2 regions of the Shewanella avicenniae genome follow, and region 1 is predicted to be linked to the other one. Evidence: predicted binding sites of a transcription regulator. Region 1 holds the regulator's gene; the other holds the start of a gene.
What was found. The regulator ArgR, encoded in region 1, controls arginine synthesis, uptake and breakdown. The targets are predictions, from matches to a motif close to ANTGAATANNTATTCANT.

Region 1 (16,312 bases):
CCAATTCGATGACGGTGAAACGATTCTCTATCAACTGGAATCACTGGATAGCAACAGCCAAATCTTTTTTAACCGCCGTGCGATTCGTTTTTTACCAACGGGACTCGCCAGTGGCATGAACGGCACCATGAGTTATTGTCCCAATACTGATGATGTGCCTGCGCGCGGCATAGTGGTCAATCAAGCGGGACGTATTCGCCTGAGTGACCTGACGAACTGTTGAAGCACTCAATATCGCTTATTTTGTATTCCAATGCCGAACAGCTATCCCTATACTTATTTTTAATAGGCGCGAGCTCAATCGGAGAAATGGAATGCCAAGGTTTCAAGCAGGATTCACCTTAGTCGAGTTAATGGTCACCATTGCAGTGGCCGCAATTTTACTGACCGTTGGGGTGCCATCGTTGAAATCTCTCTACGATGGCTATCGCGGCAGCTCTTCAATCAGTCAAATCCAGCAAACGCTCGCGTTTGCCCGCAACCAAGCAGTGAGCTATGGTAGACCCGTATGGGTATGTGCAGCAGGAGATATAACGTCCTCGACAAAGTCTTGTGGTAGCGATTGGAAAAAGGGGATTTGGGTTTATTTTACAGAAGATTCCAAAATTGAAGTCATAAAGGTTGTTGATGCTTTCAACAGTAATGACAACGTTAAAGGAGGCAGCTATGAATTTAGAGCTGATGGCATGGGTGCCGACGCCTCTAAATCTGTAACATTTATCTATTGCCCCAATAATGAGTCCACTGCATCCCGCAGTGCTGTAGTAAGTCCTTCTGGAATGGTACGTGAAGGCCCAGACAACCAGACATGTAATTAACACTAAGCTACTCATCTTAAATAGAAAGTCATAAATAATTTGCCAGCTAAATATCGTTCGCGAGTTTTAGCGACTACAATTTAGACAGATTCTCAGGCATCAGTGGATACCGCAAAATGGAAGATAAACGTAAGTTTTCGCGCATTCTGTTTGAAACCAAAGCCAGCTTACATAATGAGCAAGGTGAGTGGCAGACTCGGCTACATGATTTATGCCTTAATGGCGCAATGGTTGAGCAACCTGATGGGATGCAAACCGATAAGCCAATGGAATTAGGCTTTACCCTACCGGGCTCAGATATCGAATTGCGCATGACGGCAGATGTGGTCTACCAAAATAATGGCTTTCTTGGTTTGAAATGCGCGTTTATCGACCTTGACAGTATTACCCATCTTAGACGGTTGCTTGAGCTTAATACCGGTGATACGTCACTGCTCAACCGTGAACTAAAGCAATTCATTACGGAACATGAACAAGCGCAGTAAACCGCTGCGCTTGAACCATCTTAAGCCACTATTAAACCAAAGCATCTAGCGCTTCGCTGAGTTTGGCAACGCCAACCACTTCCATTCCGGCAGGCGCTTTCTTTGGCACGTTAGCTTTGGGCACAATAGCCCGGGTAAAGCCGTGTTTCGCCGCCTCAATCAAACGCTCAGTGCCATTCGGTACCGGGCGAATTTCACCCGATAACCCTACCTCACCAAACACCACCAGATCGCGGGGCAATACAATTGAGCGGAAACTCGATACCATCGACAGTAGCAAGGTTAAATCGGCGCTGGTTTCAGACACTTTGACCCCACCAACCACGTTGACAAACACATCTTGATCCGACATCTGCAAGCCACCATGACGATGCAACACCGCAAGTAACATTGCCAGACGGTTTGCGTCCGTGCCCACCGCGATTCGCCGAGGATGGCCAGCCATCGACTGATCGACCAACACTTGCAGCTCGACCAAAAGTGGCCGCGTGCCTTCCCACACCACCATCACCACTGAACCAGGCGCCGCTTCATCTGCACGCGACAAGAAAATTGCCGAGGGATTGGCGACTTCACGTAAGCCCTTTTCGGTCATGGCAAACACACCGAGCTCATTGATGGCGCCAAAGCGGTTTTTATGCGAACGCAGGGTACGATAGCGGCTGTCGCTATCCCCTTCAAACATTACTGAGCAGTCAATACAGTGCTCAAGTACCTTTGGACCCGCCAGACTACCGTCTTTGGTAACGTGTCCGACCATAATAATGGCGATGCCATTTTGTTTCGCAAAGCGAGTCAGAAACGCCGCAGACTCACGCACCTGCGCCACGCTGCCCGGCGAAGATTGCACATCGCTGATATGCATCACCTGAATAGAATCGATGACGATGATTTTTGGTTGTTCACGTAACGCGATTTCGCAAATCACATCAACACTGGTTTCCGACAGCATCTTGAGTTTATCCGTCGGCAAGCTAAGGCGATGAGCCCGCATCGCCACTTGCTGCAGCGATTCTTCCCCGGTAACGTAAAGTGCTGGCATGGTTTGCGCCAAGCCACACAGGGTTTGCAACAGCAAAGTACTTTTACCGGCGCCGGGATGACCACCAATCAAGATCGCACTGCCCGCGACAATGCCACCGCCTAGCACACGGTCAAACTCAACAAAGCCGGTCGCAATGCGTGGCACCTCGTTTAGATCAATCTGATCTAAGGTCTGCACACTGCCACCTGAAGAACCTGCATAGCCGCTGAAGTTACTGCTTTTGACGGCGGTCACAGCCCCCAAGCGCACTTCGGTAATCGTGTTCCATTCTTGGCATGCGCTGCATTGCCCTTGCCAACGAGGGAAATCTTGTCCACATTCATTGCAGACATATGCTGTTTTATTTTTCGCCATACCCGTCTAAATATTGCGCTACAGAAAAATATTTACGATACCACTATCTTAACTATCTGATACTAGTGGATATAGCTTTAGTTTCTCTGTATTTTGCCGATAGTTATCTATAGATTTGTCAGTGTAACACTGTTTTGAGGTGAAACGGATGAGCCCAGAAGCTCACGCAAGTTTGATTGAACAGCTCAAGCCGATGATGATGGAACCGAGTTTCGAGGAAATCTTCGCCCGCTTAACCGCTAAAGAATCAAACTCAACTCGCTTTTTGTTGAAGATGGAAATCAACCGTCTCGCCTCGCCGTGCATGCGTGTTATCGATTTACGCGATAAAAGTGATGCGCTCTGCAGTGAAGTATCTTTTGGCGGCCAACGCCATTTTTTAGATGAAGCGGCCAAGCAAGATTTTGAAACCGCCTTAGCGCTTTATCGCAACAACTACACTATGGGTGTGTATGAGCATGTGATGAACATGCACACTGAACGCAAACGTCGCCAACGCTCGCTAAACGACATCGATGAAACGGACGATTCCTATAAAGTACGCGGGATTATTCTCGGCAACTACATTCGCCGTACCGAAGAGCGGATGAATTACAGCATTAAGATTTTGGTATCCCAACCTGGGGTTAAAGAAATTGCCGGTAGTACTATCGATCTCTCCGTCGGTGGCGCGCGTGTCAAAATCCCAGTCAGACACAACCTCGATCTCAATCAACCCTTGTTGATCAAACTGACTGAGCTCAATGATGAGTTTTACTTTGAAGATCTTCAACAAGGTGTGGAATATCTGGTCGCCGATGCCAGTAGCAAAGATGATGATTGCGTCTTACGCCTAAAACGAGCCGGCGGCAGTGAAAAGCTGTCAGAGATGCTGACCAATCTGATCCGCGGCTTTAAATTCCGCTATAAAGTTGATATTAACGATCTATTGGTGAATGCCAGTGGCATGGGGTTTGAACGCCATTACTTACCGCATTACCCGCACTTACCGGTATTTGTTGAGCGCGATGAACAAGGTGATTATCACGCCACCAATGTGCTACTCAGCCATGATAACCAAGGATTACTACATCACTTTGCCGATGATAATGAGATCAACCAATTGCCGGTCGTCCTCAATAGCGATCGTATTAATGCGTTAATCAGCGAGCCTAACAAAGTAGCACATGGGCTGCTGTTTAGTTTTACATTTCATGCCCAAGGCCGAGTGTTCTTCTACGGCGCAACATTGGCAGAGTTACAACAACAGCCACACTTGATGCCGCTATTTTTAGGGTTTGGAGCTAAAAAATCGGGTTGGCGAGTATTTCGAATGTACGCCAACCAAATTGACCACAACCAAACCTACAAAGCGTCTATTTTGCCGGGTGACGATCAAAATTACGCACCGTTGACGGAACAGCAACTAGCACGCTATAGCCATTTAATCCAGCTAGTTGACTGCACTTGTGAGGCTGGACAAGCGCGATATCAACGCTGGCAGTCATCACTCAGCGCCAACGAACTAAAGTGTTTTGGTCTCAAAAAATTGACCAAACAAACATTACGGCCAATTTCGATGCAGTTTAGTGAACGCCGGATTGAGCCGCGTTATACCTTTAGAACCAGTGTATTGATCCACCTTAACGGCAAGGATTATGAAGCTGTCACCCAAGATATCTCTAGTCGCGGGCTGCAACTTAACCTCACAGAAGCACTCAGTGAAGAGAATATTCACGAGGTCAATCTGAGCTTTCCTAAGCTGCAAGAACTGTCGCCGAAAGCGCAATTGCAACAACTGCCCTACCGTATTGTCAAAAGTCGCAAAAACGGTTTAGCGCTGCATCTGGCCGCCGCTATCGGCCATGAAGTGCATAATGGGGTGGAGTTTTTAAACCGGCTTATTATTCATAACCGTGCCAAACTCGACCAACTGAGCGAACAAAATATTGAAGTAAAAGAGCTGGCGGATGCTCTGAAAAACCAAGTGATGCGCCATCTGCATTCTGTGCCCTACATGCTTGAAAAAACCAGTAAGTCATTTCGTATTGCCGCCATTGGGGTGGGTATGACCCGCGACCCCATCAGTGACCGATTTGCCTGCGAGCGTGAACAAACCTTGTTGTTTGACCTGTCGCCTTTGTTAGCTAATGGCCATTTAAAACAAAATATTATTGCCCCCATCAGAGCTCTGCGGCCGCAACAGAATGGCACCTTTACTGAAGTATTTGCAGTCTCCGTTGGGCCTAACAGCAACCGTAAATTGGTGCGCTGTAAGTATTTAGATAGTTTTGTTTCGCCAGAGCAGGAGATTCATTACATCAAACAAGCCGATGAAATTGGCGAGTTTGTCGCGTTTAGGATCTATCGCGCAGCCACTGACAAACCGGATTTATCATATCTGCAACGGGAATTGGAATATATTCGGCTGCATGCCATGCACAAAGGCAAACAACTGGAAAGTTTGTTATGGCGGATTGTCGGCGTGGGTGAAATTGCCGACGTCAGTGATGAAGTGCGCTGTCGCTATCCAGAACTGAACCCATTGCCTGAATAGCGCCAACGCTGCGCACCAAATTATCGTTGCAGATAATATGGCAATACCTGTAAGCCCAACTGGGTGATTGCTGCATCGGCAGCCGCGGCCAGCTTGGGTTTGGCATGATACGCCACACCAAATGCGGCGGCTTCGACCATGGGGATATCATTGGCACCATCGCCAATCGCCATGGTTTGCGCCGCGCTGATCTGCCACTCAGCAGCACAACGCAGTACTGTGTCGGCTTTAAACTGGGCATCAACCACTTTGCCAGTCACTTCACCGGTAAATTTGCCATCTGCAAACACCAACTCATTGGCATAGGCTGCATCAAACCCCAACAGTTGCTTTAGATGTCCCACAAACGGGGTAAAGCCTCCAGACGCCACAACTGTGCGCCACTGATGGGCTTGCAGTTCCGCCAACATAGTCTCTAACCCTGGACTTAATGGCAAACGGGCACACAACGCCTCAACAATACCGCGATCAGCGCCCTTCAATTTGGCAACGCGGGCTCTGAGACTTTGTTCGAAATCCAATTCGCCCTGCATGGCGCGTTCAGTCACTTCAGCCACTTCTTTGCCCACCCCTGCTGCAGCCGCAAGTTCATCAATACATTCAATTTGAATGGCGGTTGAGTCCATATCCATCACTAATAAGCCGGGAACGGTTAATGCTGGCAATGGCGTGTTTTGTGTAATCAACAGATATTCGGTTTCCGTTAATTGCTGCAATTGCTGCAATGCCGCATCAGAGGGTGTTTGGCTCAGGACCAACTCCAGAGCGAGCAAAGGCTGTTGGCGCTGAATTTCGGCCACACTTATGACAGGGAATAATGCAATCTGCTCAATCGCTGCGGCTTCTGCGGCGGCCGTAAAAATGAGTCTAAGCCTCACGCCTGCTGGATGTTGTCCCTCGTCATGAGCAGGCCATTGCTGCGTTTTGCTCACATAAAATGGTGCGCCTTGAAGTAGTTGTCGCGAAATACAGGAAAACGCTAGGGCCATGCTCAAAAATTCTCCGTATGGGCGCTGGTCGAATTATCCATTATGATTAACAAACCACCAGCAGTTAACTAGGGGACAAAGTGTTATTGTTCAGAGGTCTAAAAGCCACTCACACCATTATTCGTCTGCTACAGATCGCCTTAGCGGTCACGCTGATTATTGGCTTGGTGCAATTGTGGCAGACCAGCCTACTACAAGGCCAGCAGCTTCTAAAGACTCAAACTGAAAAGATGGCGCGATTAATGGTACAACAAACCGCTTATGGCGCCGCACCCGCACTACAACTGCAAAATGATGAGCAGCTGCAATGGCTCACGTCTGCCTTAGTAGAAGACCCCAAAGTGATGGCGGCCACCATCTACAACGCTGAAGGAATGCGGTTATCCTTTGCCCAGGATGTGAATGACGATGACATTGATCCGGACACTGATGAGCTAGAAGCGCTACTTGCGCCCTATCCGCCCTACGTAGAAGCGATTATTCAGCAGGGAGAAAACCTAGGGTTTATTGAAGTGAGGCTTAACCCGCGGCTATTTTTCGATGAGATTAAAGCCGCGCACCAACAAAATATGCAACAGCAGCAGATAATGTTAATCGTTGCTGGCGTCATCGGTCTGCTGCTTTCCAGAGCACTGTCTTTTAAACGCGCGGCAACAGATAGGCGCAGAACGCGGATTAAACGTAATCGCAAACAACAGTCAGCGGCGGCAACAGCGTCAGCCGTCACAGAGGACGTTCACCCGCTGGAATCTTAGCAGCATCGATGGGCCGATCATTTGCCTATCCAGCTAAAAAAACCATCACCAAGTTGAAGTAATGGTTTGTTGTGTAGCAATTTCAGCCGACGACGCTAATGTAAGCAGCTCAGTACTTTTTCATTAGGCTAATGAAACGGTATTTCAGTCCCTTTTCGCTTTCGCCTAAGGTTTCGCTTTCAAGCTGCCAACTGCCGTCATCCCACTCGGGGAAGGTAGTATCACCAGCGACCTCGAGATCGATTTCAGTCAAATAAAGCCGCTGAGCTAACGGTAATGCTTCACGATAGAGCTGGCCACCACCAATCACCACCACTTCCTCTACCTGCCCCGCAGCTAACAGAGCGTCTTGCAGAGAGGCCACCAGCGTAATGCCATCGGCGTGGTAATCTTGTTGGCGACTAACAACAATATTGCAGCGCCCCGGCAGCGGACGACCGATCGACTCAAAAGTTCTGCGCCCCATAATTACCGGCTTGCCGAGCGTCATCGCTTTAAAATGGCGTAAATCATCGGGAAGATGCCATGGCATTTGGTTGTCTTTACCAATGACTCGGTTATGCGCCATGGCGGCAATCATCGCGATATGCATCGTCTATTCCTATTAAATAATCGGACGCGTACGGTAATACACAAGCGCTGGCATTGCCAACCCTACCGATAACGCTCCCAATATAAATATCGTTTTTAAGCCGTTAGTGACTGCACTATTGAGCAACTCAGGCTGCAGCGACTGACTCGCCGTTAATTTCACTATAGCAATGACGGTATTAAACGCATAGGAACCGGGGATCATCGGAATGATCGCCGCAACGGCATACAGCAATGGCGGCGCTAAATGACGCTTCGCAAACGCGATGGTAATCACGCCGATAATGGCCGCGGCGACAAATGTCGCCCATTCAATAGGTAAACCGTAACGCAACATCAAGGTTCTGGCGCAGTGACCGGTTGCCCCGGCTAACGCACAAAACACTAAAAAACGCTTCGGCACGTTGAAGAGCATCGCAAAGCCAATGGCGGGGATTGCCGAAAAAAACGCATCATTGAGCAACAGCAGCACTAACTCCATTACAACAAGCCTCCGAGCTGCATCGCGATGGTAATCCCAATCACTGACGAAACCGTCATCAGCGTTGCCTGTCCCCAGCGGGAAACACCCACGTTCATATGACCTTTGACCATATCTGAAATAGCATTAATCATTGGAAAGCCGGGCACCAACATCAACACAGCTGCCGCCATTGACAGCTGAGGCGTATCGGTTATTGGTTCAAGGTAGCCTACCTGTGCGACCAGCGTGGTAATAAAGGCGGTGACGGCAAAATTGATCAGTACGTTGAAATGGCGCGCAGCCAAATGCAGCCGCACAAACATGCCACAAGCAGACGCCAGAAACGTAATCAAACAAGCGACGAGATCACCACCCGAAAGGTGACAAAAGCTAGCGCAGGACAGCGCAATAACCGGGATAACAACAGCGCGAGGATAGGTTCGAGGGTGAATGCGGGCCAATCGCTTACGGACTTCATTTGGCCCGTATAGGCCCTTCTCGGCCAGCAAACAGATGCGTTGTAATTCGCAAACCACGGCCATATTAATGCCGTGTTCGCGAATTCGCCGCGTGGTGGTGACACAGCGCCCATGCACTAGGCTGGTCATCACCAAGGCGTTAGATGAAATGGAAAGTTCAACACTGGCAAGCCCGAGCGCACGACCTAATCGTTGGCTGATCTCTTCAACCAGATCCGATTCGGCGCCGTAGGCTAATAATAACTGTGCGGCCCGGACAACCTGCCGGGTGATATCATTTTGGGTATCAGCGTACACAGGACGTCAGGCTCTCACTTTAGCTATTAGCGTTGATAAATAACCTCAACATCGTAATCATCGTCGTCGAAGTCGTCGTCAAAATCATCATCATAGTCAGGGTTGAGGTCTTCAACACTTTCTTTGTGGTAATTATCCCACTTGAATTCAACTTCTTCTTCGGCGTCCTTCTCACTTTCATCATTTGGCAGTGTAGAGATGAAATCATAGAGCTTTTCGGCCAGTGCGGCGGTACCTTCACGGGTATAAGCTGACATGGTATACACATCACCTTCCCAACCGATCTCTTTCACTACTTGAGCAATCTTTTCTTTTAGCTCATCTTCCAGCAGCAGATCCGATTTATTGAAGACTAACCAACGCGGTTTAGCAGCCAATTTCGGCGAGTATTTTTCCAGCTCAGCCACAATCGCGGTTGCAGCTTCTGCCGGGCTAGAACCATCAATCGGTTCGATATCAACAATATGCAACAGGATACGACAGCGCTCAAGATGCTTTAGGAAGCGAATACCCAAACCAGCACCATCTGCCGCACCTTCAATCAGCCCTGGAATGTCCGCCACCACAAAGCTTTGCCCTGGACGTGGATTAGCCACCCCAAGGTTAGGCACCAGCGTAGTAAACGGATAATCAGCCACCTTCGGCGTAGCACGAGAAATAGCACGAATAAAGGTCGATTTACCCGCGTTTGGCATGCCTAACAAGCCCACATCCGCCAGCAGCAACAACTCTAGGCGCAAGCTACGAACCTCACCAGGAGTGCCCATGGTCTTCTGACGCGGCGCACGGTTAGTACTGCTTTTAAAACGGGTGTTGCCTAAACCATGGAAGCCACCTTTCGCCACTAATAGCTTTTGACCATTGGTGGTAAGATCGCCCAACACTTCGTCGGTGTCCTCATCCACAGCGCGGGTACCCACGGGTACACGCAGCACGAGGTCATTACCACCATGACCGGTACAGTCACGGCTACGGCCATTCTCACCACGCTCAGCTGCGTGAAAACGCTCAAAGCGATAGTCAATTAGGGTATTGAGGTTTTCGTCCGCCTGTAGGTAAACGCTGCCACCATCGCCGCCATCACCACCATCAGGGCCGCCATCTGGCAAATATTTCTCACGACGAAAGCTAACGCAGCCATTGCCGCCGTCGCCCGCTTCTACCCTGATCACTGCCTCATCAACAAACTTCATACATTCTCCTGGCTGCTACAGATGGACAAATTATACAGTTTCCACACTATTGCTGCCAAAATAACCAACATACAAAACAAAAGCCCCACCAATGGCGGGGCTTATATACTGCAGGAACTAAACCTTATTCTTCGATGCTTACGAATTTACGGTTGTTAGGACCTTTAACTTCGAACTTCACTTTGCCGTCAGTCAGCGCAAACAGAGTATGGTCACGACCGATACCTACGTTTACACCTGCGTGGAATTTAGTACCACGTTGACGCACGATGATGTTACCTGCCAGTACAGATTCGCCGCCGAAGCGCTTTACACCAAGACGTTTACTTTCTGAATCGCGGCCGTTACGAGTAGAACCGCCAGCTTTTTTGTGTGCCATGAGTCAGACTCCTAAATTAAGCGTTGATAGCAGTGATTTTAACTTCAGTGAACCACTGGCGATGACCAGTTTTCTTTTCGTGATGCTTACGACGGCTAAACTTCTGGATAGTCACCTTTTCACCACGACCATGGCTAACTACAGTAGCAACCACTTTGCCGCCTTCAACTAAAGGGGTACCAACTTTAACGTCTTCACCATTTGCAACCAGCAGAACTTGATCAAATTCAACAGTTTCACCAGTAGCAACTTCGATTTTTTCTAAGCGAACAGTGTGACCTTCAGCAACACGGTGTTGCTTACCACCACTTTGAAAAACAGCGTACATAGCTATTTTACTCCGAAATTCTTAGCACTCAGGATGTAATAACGCTGAGCGCCACAAAAACTTTAATGACAATGGGCGCGGATTCTACGCGAAGAATCCAACACTGGCAAGCCCTAATTGGTACCGAGATAAAAAAGAGCAGTTTATTACACACATCCTTAGCTTAAGTACTGTCTTAACAGTCAATTTTAGGTAAAATCCTGCCGCAGTAGTATCTCAACTCAAGCAAAACGGGGGAGTCGCATCCCCGTAAAATCTAGGTCGAATATGGATTTAACCGCAATACGTCAGTTAGCCGATACTGACATGCAAGCAGTCAACCAACTGATTTATAAACAACTAGAATCAGACGTTGCGTTGATCAACCAACTGGGCTTCTACATTATTAATGGCGGCGGCAAGCGCTTACGTCCTTTATTGTCGGTACTTGCAGCCCGTGCAGTTAATTATAACGGTGGCGACCACGTTAAGTTAGCGGCAATCGTAGAATTTATTCATACGGCGTCCTTACTGCATGATGACGTGGTGGATGAATCAACCCTGCGTCGCGGTCGTGAAACAGCTAACGCCCTGTTTGGGAATAGTGCGAGTGTATTGGTCGGTGACTTCCTCTATACCCGCGCGTTTCAGATGATGACAGAATTGGAATCAATGAAAGTACTGCGTGTATTGGCGGATACCACCAATATTCTGGCGGAAGGGGAAGTATTGCAGTTAATGAACTGTAATGACCCTGACACGAAAGAAGAAACCTACATGCGTGTCATTTATTGTAAAACAGCCAAATTGTTTGAAGCAGCTACTCAGCTCGCTGCGGTAGTCGCAGGTTGTGATAAGCACATAGAACAAGCGATGGCGGATTACGGTAAATACTTAGGTACTGCGTTCCAATTGATTGATGACCTACTTGATTACACTGCCGACCCTGAAGAGTTAGGTAAAAATATCGGTGACGACTTGGCTGAAGGCAAACCTACTCTGCCATTGATTTATGCCATTTCAAACGGCGATGACACGGCCAAGCAGATCATTCGCGCCGCGGTTGAACAAGGCGATGGCACTGAGCATATCGCCACTATCGTTGAAGCACTGAATACCTGTGGTGCACTCGACTACACCTATCAAAGAGCGGTTGAAGAGTCAGAAAAGGCCATCGCAGCCCTAGCCCCTATTGCCGAAGGTGAAATTAAACAGGCGCTCATTAGCCTAGCGAAAATCGCGGTATCAAGAACACACTAGATACCGACAACGCCGTTAACAGCAGTTCAGCAAACAGACATGAAAAAAGCGGAGCATATTTATTGGCTCCGCTTTTTGATGCAATCACACTCGTGTTATTTAACGAACTCAACACCCAGCTGAATATCGGCGTTTAGAGTATCGAGCATACTGTCGCGTGCTTGCGCTTCAAATGCGCTAACGTCACCGTAAGGCAGTACTTGCTCAATACCATTTTTACCGAGCAATACCGGTTGGGCGAAGAAGGTTGCATGTTCGCTGCCGCCATCAACATAGGCGCATTCAACAACATTCGCTTCACCAAGCAGACCACGCACCAACGACAGACCAAAGCGACAAGCCGCTTGCCCCATCGACAACGTGGCACTACCGCCACCGGCCTTGGCTTCAACTACTTCAGTACCCGCGTTTTGAATACGTTTAGTGAGTGAGGCAACTTCATCATCGCTGAAGCTCACACCTTCAACTTGCGACAGTAACGGCAGAATAGTCACACCGCTGTGACCGCCAATGACGTTAATTTTAACGTCAGCAACGTTCAGCCCTTTAAGTTCAGCAATAAAGGTTTCAGAACGAATCACGTCTAAGGTCGTGACACCGAACAAGCGATTTTTGTCGTAAACACCGGCCTTTTTCAACACTTCAGCCGCGATAGCAACAGTCGTGTTAACTGGGTTGGTGATAATACCAATCAAGGCTTTCGGGCAGGTTGCAGCAACTTTTTCAATCAAGTTACGCACAATACCCGCGTTGATATTGAACAGATCAGAGCGATCCATTCCGGGTTTACGCGCTACACCCGCAGAAATTAACACTACATCTGCACCAACGAGCGCTGGTGAAGGATCTTCTCCGGAAAATCCTTTTATTTCTACGGCTGTAGGGATGTGGCTTAAATCAACCGCAACACCTGGGGTAACAGGGGCAATATCATACAACGACAGCTGAGAACCTGCAGGTAATTGGGTCTTCAGCAAAAGTGCAAGAGCCTGGCCAATACCACCAGCAGCACCAAGTACGGCAACTTTCATAGTCTTACTCCGTCAATCATCGGACTTTTTGTGATGTAGATCCAACTTTAGTGTGAAGTGAATTTAAGTCATGATCACAAAAGCTGCAATTATCCCTTAGTCATAGGGTTAGGTACTAGTTTGAAAGGGGATTTAAAAGTTTCAAATCTCTATGTCTATAAATGCTTACAGTTAAACATGCATTATTATTCACTCAATCTGACTATTTGTTGACAAAAATTTGAAATATATGCAGCATTAACCTGTCTAAATGAATACCTGGAATAGATAACTTAATGAAAACAGCAAAAAGCCAGGATGATCTGATCAAGACATTCAAAGCACTTTTAAAAGAAGAGCGATTTGGCTCTCAAGGGGAAATTGTCAGCGCACTGCAGACTGAAGGGTTTAACAACATTAATCAGTCTAAAGTATCGCGCATGCTCAGCAAATTTGGCGCGGTGAGAACCCGCAACGCCAAGCAAGAGATGGTGTATTGCTTACCGGCTGAGCTTGGTGTGCCAACGGCAGGTAGTCCGCTGAAAAACTTGGTACTGGATGTTGACCACAATCAGGCGATGATTGTGGTGAGAACCAGTCCCGGCGCGGCGCAGCTGATCGCGCGCTTACTGGATTCTATCGGTAAGCCGGAAGGTATTTTGGGTACTATCGCTGGGGACGATACTATTTTTATCTGTCCATCAAACATTAAACAGATCGATGACACCTTAGAAACCGTCAAATCGCTGTTTAATTACTGCGAATAAGCTGACCCACGTTGGAAGCAAAACAGGCACCCATGCGGTGCCTGTTGTTTTATCTGTCATCGATAGCGATTAATCGTCATATTGAAGCATAAAATCCAAAGATGGTGCAAAGAAGGATGAACCGCTCATCGCTTGAGTAAAATGCAGCATATGGTCGTGATGCCCCGCACCGTCGCCATGAATCATACTGGCCAACATCTTTTCAAAGTGTTCAGGGGTGCGGCAAGTCGAAATGAACATCAACCCCTGCTGTTTTAAACCACCAAACGGCATACTTTGACGCAGAATCTCCATAGACTCACCATTTTCATCTTTAAGATTGACGCGTTTAATATGGCTGGTCAGCGGCTTATCTTCAGATTCATACTCAATGTTATCTTGCTTAGTACGGCCGATAATATCTTCCTGTTTTTTCATCGGTAAGCGTTGCCACTTCTTCATGTTGTGCGCATATTTCTGCACATGAATGTAGCTGCCACCGCGAAATGGGTGGTCTTCATCGCCAACTAACGCGACTTTTTGACGATTACGCCCTTTAGGGTTCTCTGTGCCATCGACAAACCCCGTCAGGTCGCGATTATCCATGTAGCGAAAACCGCGCTCTTCTTCTTGCAGTTCAGCGAGATCGTCCAGCATGTCATACACCTCATTGGCCACAAGATGCAGAATATCTAGTCGATCGCAACGAAGGTGGATGAACAGATCATACTCAAGCGCTGGCGCATCTCGATTCCCCTCTGCCATTGCTGGAAATGGGCGCAACAAGTGTGGTCGGCCATCTGGATACAAGCTATCCCAATAGTTAGCTCCTACAGCAACAAACCCGTTAAAGGCACTATCAGCATACTGATCTGATAACTCATAAATGTGCTGGGCGATGCTCGCTAAGCAAGGCCGCATCTGCACCTCAGCACCTTCTACGGCATTAAACATCAAATAGATGCTATGTAGATTACCTTCGGCACAAATTCCCAACTGTTCACGTGGCATATCGATAATATCCATCAAGATACCTTTTACTGCAGATGATATTTACGCAACATTATCCGCTTATCTATTCAAATGTTAACGCGTTATTTTGTTACTAATATCCGGAAACCTGTCCGTCTTTACGGCTTTCCGAAGCACCGCGGTAAACGCCAGATTTGGCGTCGAAACCAATAGCTTGATAGCCACCAAATGCGCCCAGCGAGTCACGCATGACATGGCCTTTTTTCATTAATTCTCGGCGAGTTTCCATCGGGAAGCCCGATTCAAGGCTGACGTAGCCGCCGTCTTCCATCACCTCACCGGTTGGCTGAGTCGAGCCGGTATGTAATATTCGTGGTGCATCGCCAGCTTCCTGTAAATTCATACCAAAATCAATGATATTAATCATGATCTGGGCATGCATTTGCGGCTGGGTTGCCCCGCCCATAACACCAAAGCTCAGCCACGGCTTACCATCTTTGGTGACAAATGCGGGAATAATGGTGTGAAACGGCCGCTTTCCGGGAGCATAACTATTAAACCTGCCAGGGGTTAGATCAAATAACTGACCACGGTCTTGCAATACAAACCCTAAATCTGGCGGCGTCATGCCAGAGCCCATCCCACGGTAGTTACTTTGAATCAGCGACACCATATTGCCTTCTGCATCGGCAGTTGTGAGATAAACGGTATCGCCATGTAAAAGGTTGGGATTACCTGGTTCAACGCTTTTAGCCGCTTTGTTAAGATCGATTAACTTGGCACGTTCATAATTGTATTTTTCCGAAATCAACTGCTTTACGGGGATATCGTTAAAGGCAGGATCGCTGTAAAACTTAGCGCGGTCAGCAAACGCGAGCTTTTTCGCTTCAACAAACAGATGCACATATTCAGCACTTAATTGCCCCATCGCTTTTACATCGAACGGCTCCATGGTTTTGAGGATTTGCAGCGCTGCAATACCTTGTCCGTTTGGCGGTAATTCCCACACGTCATAGCCACGATAGTTCGCAGAAACTGGCTTAACCCATTCGCTTTGATGGCTGGCAAGATCGTCATAGCTAAGATATCCGCCCTGCGCCTTCATATACGCCGCGATACTCTTGGCAATATCACCTTTATAGAAGGCATCACGCCCCCCCTTAGCAACTTTTTCTAAGGTACTGGCTAATGCCGGATTTTTAAAAATCTCACCAGTTTTCGGCATAGCGCCATGGGGCATATAGGTTTCTTTGAAGCCGGGAAATTTACCCAACCGCTTAGCGCTCGCTTGCATGTAGTACGCAATCAATTCAGAGACAGGAAAACCATTACGCGCATAAGCGATAGTCGGCGCGAGGTTGTTTGCCATCGGCAATTTACCGAACTTATTATGCAGTTCAAACCAGCCATCAACCGCCCCGGGCACAGAAACGGGTAATGGACCAAAAGGCGGTAAGTATTCCAGCCCCATCTGCTGCAACATATCCAGTGTCAGCGATTTAGGACTACGACCAGACGCATTTAGCCCATACAGCTGCTTGTCCTTCGCACTCCACACTATCGCAAACAGATCGCCGCCCATCCCTGCACCAGTGGGTTCCACCAGCCCGAGCATCGCATCTGCTGCGATGGC
Region 2 (16,312 bases), 700 kb from region 1:
AGGCTTCAGACGCCGCCACCAACGATTCACACAGAGGGGTGAACCAACGGCCGTCATACACTAAGTGCGACATTTGACCGGCAATCTGCTCGCGCCACGCGCGGCATGTTTTATCGAGTACCAACTCTTCAATCGCACGCAGTGCTGCAACCATGACGGTGCCGCCCGGAGTTTCGTAGCAACCACGAGACTTCATCCCCACCATGCGGTTTTCGGTGATATCGACACGCCCAACACCATGTGGCGATGCAATAGCATTCAGCTTCAATACCACTTGATACGGTGTTAACGCTTCGCCGTTCACTTCAGTCACGCGGCAGTTTTCTACTTTCAGTGTGACGTATTCAGCTTCGTTTGGTGCGTCTTCTGGATCGGTCGTCCAAGTCCATACGGCTTTTGATGGCTCATTCCAAGTGCTTTCCAACTCGCCACCTTCGGTAGAGATGTGCCATGCGTTAGCATCACGGCTGTAGATCTTCGTGGCTGAAGCGGAGGTTTTGATATTACGTTCAGCCAAATAATCCAACAGATCTTCACGGCTTTCCATGGTCCATTCACGCCATGGGGCGATGACAGCTAGATCCGGAGCTAGCGCGGCAAAGCAGCTTTCAAAACGGACTTGGTCGTTACCTTTACCAGTACAACCGTGACACAGTGCATCGGCGCCCACTTTGCGTGCCACTTCCACTTGCGCTTTGGCAATGATTGGACGCGCCATTGAGGTACCCAGCAAGTAAGTACCTTCGTACACAGCGCCAGTCGCGATGGTTGGGTAGATGTAGTCTTTAACCAGCTCTTCTTTTAAATCAACGATGTAACATTCAGAAGCGCCTGATGCTAATGCTTTTTCTTTCAAGCCCACCAGCTCTTCTTCGCCTTGGCCTACGTCAGCACAAAAGGCAACGATTTCGCAGTTGTTATAGTTTTCTTTCAGCCACGGGATAATGGCAGAAGTATCCAAGCCGCCGGAATATGCCAATACGACTTTTTTAACTTCGGTATTTTTCTTTGCGATAGACATGATTATTTCCTGAATTACAAGGCCGCAGCCATCAACTTAATAGAGTTACCAGCACCGCATTTTGCGCATGCATCCGGTTTTGCGCTTGCTGAAGGATCAGCGAGCCTTCACCATCCATCACTTCATCGGTGACTTCAACGCCGCGGTGGGCAGGAAGACAGTGCATGAAGTATTTAACGTTGTACTTATCCATCATTTCGCGGGTCACTTGGTATTGACCAAATTTAGCCGCGATATCAGAAAGCTTGGTGTTATCACCCATGGATATCCAAGTGTCGGTATACACCGCATCACACTCTTCCAGTGCCGCAACATCAGACGTCAGCAGCAAACTGCCCCCGTGGGCGGCCGCTAACTGTTGTGCTTGGGTCACGACAAAACCATCTGGGAAGTGACCTTCTGGGCAGATCACTGTCATCCGCATACCAAGCACAGCCGCACCTAACATCAGTGAATGGGTCACGTTGTTGCCATCACCGATGTAGGCCAAGCTGACCTTCTTCAAATCACCTTCGTTTTCATACAAGGTGAGAAAATCCGCCAAGGCTTGGCATGGGTGAAACAGATCTGACAGCGCATTAATCACCGGCACCGAGCCATATTCAGCCAGTTCTTCAATGGTGACATGGCTAAAAGTACGGGCAACGATGGCATCGGCCCATTGAGAAATATTACCTGCAAAGTCGGCTACCGACTCACGCTTACCTAAAGCACCGTTTTGCTGATCCATGTAGACACAGTGGCCACCTAGCTTGTTGATCCCGATATCAAAGCTGACGCGAGTACGCAGTGAGGGCTTTTCAAACAGCATGACCACACTTTTGCCATCGAGCGCGGTGCGGTATTCCTCAGGTGCGGCTTTCATCTTCGTCGCCAGCTCTAACAGAGCCAACAGCTGCGACTGACTCAGTTCTTTCAGAGACAACAGGTGCTTCATAATTCTTCCTTTCTATGGTTGTATTTGCGTGCCGATGTGCTCTCCCCGGGCCAGCGCAGCTAATTGTGCTGCATCTCGCCATGAAGCAACCTGAACCGGCTGCCCCATCTGCTCGGCCACTTCTAATGCGGCCTCCACTTTCACTTTCATGCCTTTGGCAATCACGCCTTGAGCCACCAGCTCAGCAATCTGTGCACGATTCAAACTACGCAACAGTTCACCCTTGCCATCAAGTACACCGGGTACATCTGACAACAGAATTAACTGACCATGCACTAACTTAGCCAACACAGTGGCGGCATCGTCGGCATTAACGTTGAGTAGCTCACCGTCAGTGGTCATCGCAATCGAGCTGACAATCGGCAACCAGCCTTGCGATAAAATAAATTTCAAATATGTGCCATCTTTTGGTGCGACCTGACCCACCATGCCCAGTCTTGGATCTTTGATGGTGGCATCAACCAAATTGCCATCGGCTAAACTCAGGCCCACCACAGTGGCACCTGCTGCCGTTGCGGCACCTTGTAAGACTTTGTTTGAGGTACCGGCTAACGCCCCCACGACGACCGGCATATGTTCTTTCGGGCTGACCCGCAGGCCATCGACCTTTTCAGAGACCATGCCGTTCGCTTGCAGCTGTTCATCCACCAGATAACCGCCGCCATGCACCAGCACAACTTTGCGGCCAGCGTTGACCATGTCCGCGGCGGTTTTCATCAAACCTTGCATGCCTTCAGGGCTTTGCATCAATGCGCCACCCACTTTCAATACCAATACGGTGTCATTCGTGCTCATGAGAATCTCTCCGAAGGCGTCACATTAAGCCAATTGGTAATGAATCTTTATGCATTGCAATGCTTGGCTTGCTGCACCTTTCATTAAATTATCGATGGCGCTTGATACCACCAGATAACCGCTTTGCTCGTCATACTTCCAACCCAGAATGCAGTTTGGGGTCAGTACAACGTCGTCCACTTTCGGGAAACGGTTATGCATTACTTTGACAATTTTAGAGTCATCGTAGACCGCATAGGCTGCGCTGATCTGCTCCGTGGTCGTGCCAGGCTTAAGTTGCACGGTAATGGTTGCCAAAATGCCACGCTTAAAATTGCCCAAGTGTGGGGTGAAAATCACTTCTTGCCCCAATTGCGTTGCAATTTCAGGTTGATGACGATGGCCAAGCACGCCATACGGTGTTAATGACACTTCACAAAAACTGGTATGCAGCTGCGCTTTACGGCCTGCACCGGTCACGCCACTCACGGCATTGATCACCGGATAGGCATCAGTTAAAAATGGCTTCAATGGTTTAAGCGCGGTTAATGACGCAGTCGGATAACAACCGGGTACCGCAATCATGCGGGTGTTTTTTACCGCTTCGGCGTTCCACTCAGCCAAACCATACACCGCCTGGGCCAACACCTCAGGTTGGTTATGCTCAAAGCCATACCATTTTGGATATTGCGCAGCATCGCTAAAACGATAGGCACCACTTAAATCAAATACGGCTAAACCTTGCTGATAAAAATAAGCAGCGAGTTCTAAACTGATCACATGTTCTGTAGCTAACACCACAGCATCGGCTTCATTCACAATGGCCGCTTTTGCTTCAGCTGTCAGTGGCTGTAAGCAATGAGTCACCTGCTGATAAACAGGATATAAGTCTGACAAGGCCTTGCCCTTATCCAGACTATTTTCCGATACATACAACCCTTGGATAGAGAGTTCAGCTTCCGCTTGAATAAGGGCTGTGATTTGGGCGCCGGTGTATCCGCTCGCACCGATAATGGCAATATTTTTCATCGCACTCGCATCGCTATCTGATCAATAAAAATGGGCAGCATGCTACTGCCCAATAAAACTGCACGCTGTTTAGTTTAACGCCACTAGGATTATTCGCAGCTATTATTTTTATGGTTCTGTGTTTAAGGCCGCGTTGACTAAACATGCTGCAGCATCAGCTTTCTGATGACACTTATCAGAATTGTTTGCTAGACTACCACAAAAGCCTATTTATGCAATATATGTGAATAGATATATTTGGAGTGTTTTTAACAAATGCGCAATAAACAGCCAACCCTCGCCCAAAGTTTTGCTGCGCTTCTCGCCGCACCGTCTATCAGCGCGATTGATGCGAGCCAAGATCAATCCAATAAGCCCGTACTTGACTTGTTATGCAATTGGTTTGGCGACTTAGGCTTTCAATGCCAACAACAAGCGGTGGCCAATACGCGCGACAAACACAATTTTGTGGCCACCCTTGGTCAAGGGAACGGGGGATTGTTGCTTGCGGGGCACACAGATACCGTGCCGTTTGATGAGGGTCAGTGGCAAGTAGATCCCTTTAAGCTGACCGAAAAGGATGGCAAGTGGTATGGCTTAGGTAGCTGCGATATGAAAGGCTTTTTTGCACTGATATTAGAAGCACTCAAAGAGATACCGCTCGATAAACTGCAACGACCGCTGCATATTTTGGCCAGTGCCGACGAAGAAACCACCATGAATGGTGCAAAGGCCTTTGCAGCTAATGCCGCAATCAAGCCTGAATATGCCATCATTGGCGAACCCACCAGTTTGCGCCCGGTGTATATGCATAAAGGGCATCTTGCCCAAGGGATCCGCATTGTCGGCCGTAGCGGTCATTCATCCGATCCCGCCAAAGGACTAAACGCCATTGATATTATGCATTTGGTGATTGGCCAACTGCTGAAACTACGCCAGCATCTGGCAGAAAATTACCGTGAAAACGCCTTTAGCGTGCCCTATCCCACCATGAACTTTGGCCATATTCATGGGGGTGATGCCGCCAACCGGATCTGTGGTTGCTGCGACCTGCATTTGGACATTCGGCCACTACCGGGGATTGCCCTGCAAGATTTGGAACTGATGCTGCATCAATATCTGAAGCCGGTAGTCAGCCAGTATCCGGGGGCAGTTACCATTTCAACTTTATATCCGGGCAATGAAGCGTTTAAAGACTCGGCAGATTCTGCATGGAGTCAATTAGTGGCATCACTCGCAGGCAATGCGCCGGAAGTGGTGAACTATGCGACTGAAGCCCCATATATTCGCCAGTTAGGTTGCCATACATTAGTGTTAGGGCCTGGCAGTATTGAGCAGGCGCATCAACCCGATGAATATATGGCACAAGATCAACTTAAGCCCACCGTTGAGTTACTTCGCAAACTTATTTGGCATGCCTGCATAAAGGATTAACATAGCTTTAGCGAATGCCGCAGCAGTTAGCGAATAATGCAGCCTGCGGCAATATTCCCAGCAAAAAAATATCGATTCTGCAACGGCGCTCGTCACATTTGTATTACAAGTTGACCAACAGGCAGGTGGATAGGTATCGTGGTGGGTTCTGGTTTTTACTTACCAAAGCCCTTCATTAATGGAGTGAGAAACAATGGTAGATATGTATGCGTCGCTGCGCGCCAATGTGAATATGTTGGGGCAAATGCTCGGTGAGACCATGAGCACTGACCTTGGGGAATCGTTTTTAGAAAAGGTTGAGCAGATCCGCCAGCTCGCCAAAAGATCCCGCCAAGGTGATACTCAGGCACGGGATCAGATGCTGGCGCTATTAACCGCCTTGCCGGACAACGAATTAGTCCCCGTCGCCAAAGCCTTTAACCAATTTCTCAACTTAGCCAATATTGCCGAACAGTTTCATACCATCAGCCGTAACTGTGACGAGATGGTGTGCGTACCTGATCCGGTTGAGCAACTGCTGGGCAAAATGCTGGACGATGGCCGCGTTGATCAACAACAACTGCAACAATGCTTACGCAATCTCGATATCGATCTGGTGCTCACCGCACACCCAACCGAGATCTCGCGTCGAACGCTGATCTATAAATATGCCGCAATTGTTGATTGTCTCGCCGCGTTAGAAAATACCCAGCTGAGCGAACGTGAACACAGTCAATTACGGCTGCGCTTACGCCAGTTGATTGCGCAGATTTGGCACACCAATGAGATTCGTGAAGAGCGCCCAACCCCAGTTGATGAAGCGCGTTGGGGCTTGTCGACCATTGAAGCCTCACTGTGGCACGCCATTCCTGACTTTTTGCGACAACTGAACGACAAAGTGCAAGACCGTACTGGCGAACAACTGCCCATCGATTTTGCCCCAATCCGCTTCTCAAGCTGGATGGGCGGTGACCGCGATGGCAACCCGTTTGTTACCGCCAAAGTGACGGCAGAAGTCTTAGATCGTAACCGCCACGCCGCGGCGCGTTTGCATCTTAAGGATGTCGTGCTGTTGGTCGATGAGTTGTCGATGTCAAAAGCCAACGCTGAGCTGATGGCTTACACCAATAACAGCCCAGAGCCTTATCGTGTTGTGTTGCGTGACTTGCGCCAAAAGCTGCGCAACACCATCGATTATTTGAATGCGCGCATTGCAGGGCATCACCCAGAAGTGGACGAAACCAGCATCATTTGGCACGAAGAGGATCTCAAACGGCCATTGATGATGCTTTACACCAGTCTTTACGACTGTGGAATGCGCCTGATCGCCAATGGTTTATTACTGGATATGCTGCGCCGAATCGCCAGTTTTGGGATTCACATGGTGCGCTTGGATATTCGTCAAGATTCCGGCCGCCACGAAGAAGTATTAAGTGAGCTGACCCAATATCTGGAGATGGGTGATTACGCCAGCTGGAATGAGGAAGAGAAACAAGCCTTCCTGCTGAAAGAGCTGCGCGGCCGTCGGCCATTAATTCCGAACACCTGGAAGCCATCGGCTGACGTCAATGAAGTGTGGTCAACCTTTAAGTTGATTGCCTCACAGCCGAGTCGCTCGTTAGGTTCGTACGTGATCTCCATGGCCAGTAAGCCATCTGACGTGTTAGCGGTATTACTGCTGCTGAAGAAATGCGGTTGTAAACATCCGATTCGCGTCGTGCCGCTGTTCGAAACATTAGAAGATTTGACTCACGCGGCTGATGCCATTCGCCAATTGCTGAGTATCGATTGGTACAAAGATTACACCCACGGTATGCAAGAGGTGATGATTGGATACTCCGACTCAGCTAAAGATGCCGGGGTTATGGCGGCTGGCTGGGCACAATATCAAGCACAAGAGCAGTTAGTGGACGTCTGTAAAGAAGCAGGTGTGAAACTGATGCTATTCCATGGTCGCGGCGGTACGGTTGGCCGCGGTGGCGCACCAGCACACGATGCGATTTTATCGCAACCACCGGGCTCAGTTGATGGCCGAATCCGCGTCACTGAACAAGGTGAGATGATCCGCTTTAAGTTTGGTTTGCCTAAACAAGCGGTGCAATCGCTGGCGCTGTATACCTCAGCGGTAATGGAAGCCACGCTGTTGCCACCACCAGAGCCAAAACCTGAATGGCGCGCCTGTATGATCCGCGTCGCCGCAGATTCCGTAACCGCCTACCGCGATGTGGTGCGTAACGAACCTGATTTTGTCCCTTACTTCCGCGCCGCAACACCAGAAATCGAGTTAGGTAAACTGCCACTTGGCAGCCGACCAGCCAAACGTAAAGTGGATGGGGGCATCGAAAGCTTGCGTGCCATTCCGTGGATCTTTGCTTGGTCGCAAAACCGCTTGATGCTGCCGGCATGGTTGGGCGCAGGTGAATCACTGAAAATGGCCGTTGATCGTGGCGAAGAAGCATTACTCAAGGAAATGGAGCGCGAGTGGCCATTCTTTAGCACCCGCATCTCGATGATGGAGATGGTATTTGCCAAAGCAGAACCAAACTTAGCGCGTTACTACGAAAAATGCTTAGTGCCTGCATCATTGCATCATTTAGGTGACACCCTGATTGAACGCCTGCAACTCGGTATTGATGTGGTGAAGCAACTCACTGAGAGCGATGTATTGATGTCGCACACGCCATGGAACCGTGAATCAGTGCAACTGCGTAACCCGTACATTGATCCGTTGAACTTCCTACAGGCTGAGCTGTTAGGCCGTACTCGTAAGGAAGCGCAACCCAGTGCTAAACTGGAGCTGGCATTGATGTTAACTATTGCGGGTGTTGCCGCCGGCATGAGGAATACAGGTTGATCAAACGGTTATTTTTATTACCGCTGCTACTCTGGCTGGACGGTTGTGCCAGCCAGTACAGCATTTCAGAGCAGCAAGTGCAGCAATATCTCAACGACAAAGTGGTCAAACAGATCAAGCTGGATAGCGAAGGGATGAAGCTGCAATCTGGCATTACGCGGCTTGACGTGAAACTCGGAGAGCAAGCGGAGCGGATTTCGGTGACGGCGTTTGGCGAGTTGAAGTTGGAAACACCGCTGTTCCCGCTGTACGCCAGTATGCAAACCCGCTTTAGCGCAACGCCGCGTTATCAGGCAAGTAACCACAGTTTATATCTTGACGATATGCAGATTGAAGATGTGCTACTGACGCCAGAGAAACTGCAATTGCTGATTGGGCCAGTAGCACGACAGATGGCCAATCAAGCCAAGGACTTACTGCAAGACCAGCCAATTTATGTGCTGGATACCGATAAGCCCAAAGAGGCTAAGATTGCCGAGATGACCCAGAGCATTAAGGTTGAACCGGGTAAATTAACCCTGCTATTCAAATGATGGGTTATCCCGTCCTGAGATGGGTTAATAACAAAGGGCACTCACAGTGCCCTTTTTGTTGCATCAACCATGCTTATTTCGCGTAACGACTGATCGAGCTGTAATCGACAATCACCGCCTCGTTTTCCAGCTCTCGTCTTAGCATATCGTAAGCGACCGCGGCACTGAGCGAACGCACAAGGTCACGCGAGCGACCCGATATTTTCACCATCTGGCTATAGACCGCGTTGCGCGTTGCCAGTGCGATAGCCACGGTTCCCACCGGCTTTTCATCACTACCACCATCCGGCCCCGCAATACCACTGGTCGCCAAGGCATAGTCGCAGTCCAACAAACTACGAGCACCGCGCGCCATCTCTTCTACCACGGGAATTGATACGGCGCCGAAATCATCCAGCGTCTGCGGCTTCACGCCTAAGACTTTCACCTTACTTTCGTTGGAGTAGGTCACGAGACCTTGTTGCAGGTAAGAGGAACTGCCGGCAAACGACACTAACTGGCTAGTGATCAAGCCGCCAGTGCACGATTCAGCCGCGCTAAATGTTTTACCGGAGCGATATAGCTTGCTGTGGATCTCCTCGGCTAAGGTGGCTTTATTCTCAGCCACAACGGCAGTGCCAAGCACCGCTTTTACTTGGGCGGCCACTTTCGGTAATTGCGCAATTGCCGCTTCGCCACGAGCAAATAACTTAATCTCAATATGCGGCATCGAAGAGCGATACCCCAAGGTAATGCCTTGCGTTAAGGTGAGCGGTTCCAACTTTGATGCTAATAACGACTCGCCGTGGCCGAAGGTAAGAATTTTATGCAACGCCACATTGGCGTTAATGCCAAATTCCTGCTGCACAAACGGCAAAAACTGCTCTTGTACCATGTGCTTCAATTCAAACGGCACACCTGGGGTAAAGAACAACCAAGCGCGATTAAGTTTGACCCGAAAACCACAGGCGGTGCCGACAGGATTGTCGATCATCACCGCGGATTCAGGCAGCCAAGCTTGCTTGAGGTTATTGGCTGACATCACCCGATTATTGCGAGAAAACCACGCTTCAAGGTGAGCACGCCACTGTTGATTTTCGACGAGTGGCTCGCCTTTTGCCTTGGCCATCGCTTCTGCAGAAAGGTCATCCGACGTCGGCCCAAGGCCACCATTAACCAAAATGACATCGGCGTGGTGACTGCGCTCTTGAAAGACAGCAATCAGATCTTCCATGCGATCACCAACGGTCACGCGCCGCTGTACTTCAATGCCGTGTTCCATCATCAGATTGGCAAACCAGGCCGCGTTGGTATCGACTATCTGCCCAGATAAGACTTCCTCTCCGGTGCAAATCATTTCCAGCTTCATTCATGCTCCTGCGTGTAATCGATATTGCTTATAAAGAGTACGCCAAAAGCATGACAAAAGGTATGAAAGTTGGAAATTAGCACCCACAAATAAGCTCAGTAAAATGGGCATAAAAAAGCGCCTGCTCTGTGCGAAATTAGAGTGTTCAGGCGCCTTATTGGTAACGCAGAATCCGTTAAAGTCCGAGTGACGCCACAATTCCTTCGGCGGCGCGGCGACCATCAGCCATCGCTGTCACAACCAAATCTGCACCACGCACAATATCGCCACCGGCGAAAATTTTAGGATGGCTGGTTTGATAGGCAAATTCAGAGGTGGCTTCAGCCTCAATCAAGCCCCAGCCGTTGAGCTGCACACCCGCGTCAGCCAACCATGGCATGCTGTGCGCACTAAAACCAAAGGCGATGATCAGCGCATCGGCCTCTAAACTGAATTCTGAACCTGCCATCACTTGCGGACGGCGACGGCCTGACGCGTCAGGTTCTCCGAGTTCAGTGCGTACAAACTGCACGGCCGCCAATTGTCCTTCATTATCGAGCTGGATCGCCGTGGGTTGCACATTAAAAAGGAACTCAGCGCCCTCTTCGCGCGCGTTTTTCACTTCTTTGACAGAACCCGGCATATTGGCTTCATCGCGGCGATAAGCGCAAGTTACAGACGCAGCGTTTTGGCGCAGCGCGGTACGCAAACAGTCCATTGCGGTATCGCCGCCCCCCAATACCACAACCCGCTTATTGGCAAGGTTGATATACGGCTCATCGGCTTGCTCAGCTAAGCCCATCAGCTGCTTGGTATTAGCGGTCAAATAAGGTAGCGCCTCATAAACCCCTGGCGCATCTTCATGCTCAAGCCCAGCTTTCATCGATTGATAAGTACCAGCGCCAACAAACACTGCATCAAACTCGTCAAGCAACTGATGCAAGCTGATATCGCGGCCAATCTCAGTATTAAGGCGGAACTCAATCCCCATGTCGGTAAACAGTTCCCGACGATGAATCATCAACTGCTTTTCGAGCTTAAAGGATGGAATACCAAAGGTGAGCATGCCGCCGATCTCAGGTTGCCGCTCAAACACCACAGGCTGAACACCATGACGCGCCAACACGTCTGCACAGCCAAGCCCAGCAGGCCCAGACCCAATAATTGCCACCCGTTTACCGGTCGGTGTTACTTCAGCGATCTGCGGCTTCCAGCCCTGCGCGAAGGCCATATCGTTAATATAACGCTCGATATTACCAATGGTGACCGCACCATACTCTTGCTTCAGGGTACAACTGCCTTCGCATAATCGATCCTGCGGACACACTCGACCACAGATCTCAGGCAGTGAACTGGTACTGTTAGAAAGTTCTGCCGCTTCAATAATCTTGCCTTGCTTCGCTAACGCTACCCATTCAGGGATCTGGTTATGTACTGGGCACGTCCATTCACAAACAGGATGATCACTGCATTTAATACAGCGAGCGGCTTGTGACACGGCTTGCGCGCTAGAAAATGTTTTATAGGTCTCGACAAAGCTTGTTTTACGTTCCGCCAATGCGGTTTTCAACGCTTCTTGACGCGGCTGACTCGCAACGCGCTGCATTAATTGATGCAACTGGTTAAACCGAGGCGCCTGAGCGGAAACTTTTCCGCCCACAGTATTCAGCTGCTTGGTACGACGAGCTTGCGCCAATGAGGCATCTGTTTGAAGCGTTAATGATTTTGTCGGGCAAGCGGCGACACATGCTGGGCCTTGGTCGGTGTCATGGCAAAGATCGCATTTTTGCGCAAGCGTTTGGTGAGACTGAGTGCCCTCAGCCATCTCAATCGCCCCAAATGGGCAAGCCAATACACAGTTACGGCAACCAATGCAGCGCTCTTCACTCAGAGACACCACACCGTCTTTTTGCTCAATCGCGGCAACAGGGCAAGAGGCAAGACATGGAGCATTTTCGCAGTGATGACAAGCAGCAACAGCATTATATGGCTGAGCCTTTATCACATTGATGCGAGGCCGAAACAACGCAGAGGTAGGAGGATAGACCCCATTATTATGCGACAGTACGCAGGCAACTTCACAGGCGCGACATCCTAAACAGTCGCGAGCACTTGCAACGACAAACTGATTCATATGCTTCAATGACCCCATTATTCTTATAGATTAGTATGGTTCAGCCTCATTCCCCTCACGCATAAACATGCGTTCCCCAGGAGCGAAAATTAGCGAACTTAGCCATTCTAGGAAGATAGATTGCAGAAATCGTTGATGTGAGTCAGAGTTACTAACGAAAGCCTAATTTATAATACAATTAAATAGTGAATCAATATTCACTATCGCATCAATGAGCGGAAGTTGGCTAGCAAAAGACAGATGACGAGGGCGGGACAGACAAGAAACAAAAAGGCCTCGTCATAAGACGAGGCCTTTTTGTGTTGGCGGAGCGGACGGGACTCGAACCCGCGACCCCCGGCGTGACAGGCCGGTATTCTAACCAACTGAACTACCGCTCCAACGCTTTTTCCCACTATGTGGTACTAAACTTTTTTGATTCCACTTTTTTCAAGTGTAAATCTAATTAGGCGTCTGGCGATGACCTACTCTCACATGGGGAAACCCCACACTACCATCGGCGCGATTGTGTTTCACTTCTGAGTTCGGGATGGGATCAGGTGGGACCACAATGCTATTGTCACCAGACAAATTCTTTTCTGTTTCCGCCTTCTAGGCAAAAACAATAATTCGGAAAGCTGCTTTTTTCTAGTAGTTCGTTCTCATACTTCAAATCAAGTATTTCTTTATTCTATCAAGGTTCACCAAAACCCATCGGGGTTGTATGGTTAAGCCGCACGAGTCATTAGTACAGGTTAGCTAAACGCCTCACAACGCTTACACACCCTGCCTATCTACGTCCTGGTCTTGAACGGCTCTTTAGTAGACTTAAAGTCTAAGGGATGACTCATCTTGAGGCTCGCTTCCCGCTTAGATGCTTTCAGCGGTTATCGATTCCGAACGTAGCTACCGGGCAATGCCATTGGCATGACAACCCGAACACCAGCGGTTCGTCCACTCCGGTCCTCTCGTACTAGGAGCAGCCCCTCTCAATCATCCAACGCCCACGGCAGATAGGGACCGAACTGTCTCACGACGTTCTGAACCCAGCTCGCGTACCACTTTAAATGGCGAACAGCCATACCCTTGGGACCGACTTCAGCCCCAGGATGTGATGAGCCGACATCGAGGTGCCAAACACCGCCGTCGATATGAACTCTTGGGCGGTATCAGCCTGTTATCCCCGGAGTACCTTTTATCCGTTGAGCGATGGCCCTTCCATTCAGAACCACCGGATCACTATGACCTACTTTCGTACCTGCTCGACGTGTCTGTCTCGCAGTTAAGCTGGCTTGTGCCATTACACTAACCGTACGATGTCCGACCGTACTTAGCCAACCTTCGTGCTCCTCCGTTACTCTTTAGGAGGAGACCGCCCCAGTCAAACTACCCACCAGGCACTGTCCCTAACCCCGATTAGGGGCCAAGGTTAGAACACCAACACTGCAAGGGTGGTATTTCAAGGTCGACTCCATCAGGACTAGCGTCCTAACTTCATAGTCTCCCACCTATCCTACACATGCAGGGTCAATGTTCAGTGCCAAGCTATAGTAAAGGTTCACGGGGTCTTTCCGTCTAGCCGCGGGTATACGGCATCTTCACCGCAATTTCAACTTCACTGAGTCTCGGCTGGAGACAGCCTGGCCATCATTACGCCATTCGTGCAGGTCGGAACTTACCCGACAAGGAATTTCGCTACCTTAGGACCGTTATAGTTACGGCCGCCGTTTACCGGGGCTTCGATCATGAGCTTCTCCGAAGATAACCCAATCAATTAACCTTCCGGCACCGGGCAGGCGTCACACCGTATACTTCCTCTTGCGAGTTCGCACAGTGCTGTGTTTTTGATAAACAGTTGCAGCCAGCTGGTATCTGCGACTCCCGTCAGCTTAGAGAGCAAGTCTCATCACCAACAGGAGCGTACCTTCTCCCGAAGTTACGGTACCATTTTGCCTAGTTCCTTCAGCCGAGTTCTCTCAAGCGCCTTGGTATTCTCTACCCGACCACCTGTGTCGGTTTGGGGTACGATTCCTACTAACCTGAAGCTTAGAAGATTTTCCTGGAAGCTTGGCATCAACCACTTCATCACCTTAGTGACTCGTCATCAGCTCTCAGTGTAAATGTGCCCGGATTTGCCTAAGCACAACACCTACTACCTTAAACGCGGACTACCAACGCCGCGCTGGCCTAGCCTTCTCCGTCTCTCCATCGCAGTTAGCAGAAGTACGGGAATATTAACCCGTTTCCCATCGACTACGCCTTTCAGCCTCGCCTTAGGGGTCGACTCACCCTGCCCCGATTAACGTTGGACAGGAACCCTTGGTCTTTCGGCGTGGAGGTTTTTCACCCCCATTATCGTTACTCATGTCAACATTCGCACTTCTGATACCTCCAGTGTGGGTTACCCCTTCACCTTCAACGGCTTACAGAACGCTCCTCTACCGCACATACAAAGTATGTACCCGTAGCTTCGGTGTATTGCTTAGCCCCGTTACATCTTCCGCGCAGGCCGACTCGACTAGTGAGCTATTACGCTTTCTTTAAATGATGGCTGCTTCTAAGCCAACATCCTAGCTGTCTAAGCCTTCCCACATCGTTTCCCACTTAGCAATAACTTTGGGACCTTAGCTGACGGTCTGGGTTGTTTCCCTTTTGACGACGGACGTTAGCACCCGCCGTCTGTCTCCCGAGTAGTACTCATTGGTATTCGGAGTTTGCAAAGGGTTGGTAAGTCGGGATGACCCCCTAGCCTTAACAGTGCTCTACCCCCAATGGTATTCGCTCGAGGCGCTACCTAAATAGCTTTCGAGGAGAACCAGATATCTCCCGGTTTGATTGGCCTTTCACCCCCAGCCACAGGTCATCACCGTCTTTTTCAACAGACGTGTGTTCGGTCCTCCAGTTGATGTTACTCAACCTTCAACCTGCCCATGGCTAGATCACCGGGTTTCGGGTCTACACCTAGCAACTAAACGCGCAGTTAACACTCGGTTTCCCTACGGCTCCGCTATTCGCTTAACCTTGCTACTAAATGTAAGTCGTTGACCCATTATACAAAAGGTACGCAGTCACGGTCTCAAGAACCGCTTCCACTGCTTGTACGTATACGGTTTCAGGTTCTATTTCACTCCCCTCACAGGGGTTCTTTTCGCCTTTCCCTCACGGTACTGGTTCGCTATCGGTCAGTCAGGAGTATTTAGCCTTGGAGGATGGTCCCCCCATCTTCAGACAACATGTCACGTGTGCCGCCTTACTCGTTTTCACTTAAGGTTAGTTTTCGTGTACGGGACTGTCACCCTGTACCGTTGCGCTTTCCAACGCATTCCACTAACACCCCAAAAGCTTAAGGGCTGGTCCCCGTTCGCTCGCCGCTACTAGGGGAATCTCGGTTGATTTCTTTTCCTCGGGGTACTTAGATGTTTCAGTTCTCCCGGTTTGCCTCATTAAGCTATGTATTCACTTAATGATACTTACTTATGTAAGTGGGTTGCCCCATTCGGAAATCTCAGACTCAAGCGGCTTTTACTGCCTCATCTGAGCTTATCGCAAGTTAATACGTCCTTCATCGCCTCTGACTGCCAAGGCATCCACCGTATACGCTTAGTCGCTTAACCATACAACCCGGATGAGTTTCCTCGACCGAATCGCATGCACGACCCATATGGTTTGTTTTCGCCTTGATTGTGTCCTTTCGAACACATGAATATCCAAAACACTTGATTGAAGTATTTTGAGAACTCAATTTCGATTAAATATCGCTATTTAATCTCTACTATCAGCTTTCCAAATTGTTAAAGAGCACATTAGTTAACAAGAACTAATGACTTGCTTCATCAGCAAGCAATCTGTGTGAACACTCATCAAATCATATATCGCTTAGGTAAGGAGGTGATCCAGCCCCAGGTTCCCCTAGGGCTACCTTGTTACGACTTCACCCCAGTCATGAATCACACCGTGGTAAACGCCCCCCCGAAGGTTAAGCTATCTACTTCTGGTGCAACCCACTCCCATGGTGTGACGGGCGGTGTGTACAAGGCCCGGGAACGTATTCACCGCAACATTCTGATTTGCGATTACTAGCGATTCCGACTTCACGGAGTCGAGTTGCAGACTCCGATCCGGACTACGACCAGCTTTAAGAGATTGGCTCCACCTCGCGGCTTCGCATCCCTCTGTACTGACCATTGTAGCACGTGTGTAGCCCTACTCGTAAGGGCCATGATGACTTGACGTCGTCCCCACCTTCCTCCGGTTTATCACCGGCAGTCTCCCTAAAGTTCCCGGCATTACCCGCTGGCAAGTAAGGATAAGGGTTGCGCTCGTTGCGGGACT

Region 2: argC (N-acetyl-gamma-glutamyl-phosphate reductase) is a predicted target of ArgR. The motif match lies at 3,963-3,980, and genes of this name have one in related genera.

What each region holds. Positions count from the first base shown of each region.
Region 1 is NZ_CP071503.1:3,200,945-3,217,256, forward strand. It holds gene JYB87_RS14195 (GspH/FimT family pseudopilin) at 1-223, shown strand, start outside; gene JYB87_RS14200 (GspH/FimT family pseudopilin) at 315-818, shown strand; gene JYB87_RS14205 (PilZ domain-containing protein) at 935-1,303, shown strand; gene radA (DNA repair protein RadA) at 1,335-2,702, opposite strand; gene JYB87_RS14215 (PilZ domain-containing protein) at 2,851-5,238, shown strand; gene serB (phosphoserine phosphatase SerB) at 5,259-6,227, opposite strand; gene JYB87_RS14225 (AhpA/YtjB family protein) at 6,308-6,982, shown strand; gene folA (type 3 dihydrofolate reductase) at 7,092-7,574, opposite strand; gene JYB87_RS14235 (threonine/serine exporter family protein) at 7,587-8,054, opposite strand; gene JYB87_RS14240 (threonine/serine exporter family protein) at 8,054-8,812, opposite strand; gene cgtA (Obg family GTPase CgtA) at 8,839-10,005, opposite strand; gene rpmA (50S ribosomal protein L27) at 10,130-10,384, opposite strand; gene rplU (50S ribosomal protein L21) at 10,401-10,712, opposite strand; gene ispB (octaprenyl diphosphate synthase) at 10,980-11,951, shown strand; gene mdh (malate dehydrogenase) at 12,047-12,982, opposite strand; gene argR (transcriptional regulator ArgR) at 13,258-13,728, shown strand; gene JYB87_RS14275 (Dyp-type peroxidase) at 13,798-14,733, opposite strand; gene ggt (gamma-glutamyltransferase) at 14,813-16,312, opposite strand, start outside.
Region 2 is NZ_CP071503.1:3,896,681-3,912,992, forward strand. It holds gene JYB87_RS17175 (argininosuccinate synthase) at 1-1,021, opposite strand, end outside; gene JYB87_RS17180 (ornithine carbamoyltransferase) at 1,053-1,958, opposite strand; gene argB (acetylglutamate kinase) at 1,971-2,753, opposite strand; gene argC (N-acetyl-gamma-glutamyl-phosphate reductase) at 2,778-3,761, opposite strand; gene argE (acetylornithine deacetylase) at 4,017-5,174, shown strand; gene ppc (phosphoenolpyruvate carboxylase) at 5,368-8,007, shown strand; gene JYB87_RS17205 (DUF1439 domain-containing protein) at 8,004-8,540, shown strand; gene JYB87_RS17210 (CinA family nicotinamide mononucleotide deamidase-related protein) at 8,614-9,888, opposite strand; gene aegA (formate-dependent uric acid utilization protein AegA) at 10,064-12,019, opposite strand; tRNA gene JYB87_RS17220 (tRNA-Asp) at 12,305-12,381, opposite strand; rRNA gene rrf (5S ribosomal RNA) at 12,453-12,568, opposite strand; rRNA gene JYB87_RS17230 (23S ribosomal RNA) at 12,705-15,594, opposite strand; rRNA gene JYB87_RS17235 (16S ribosomal RNA) at 15,862-16,312, opposite strand, start outside.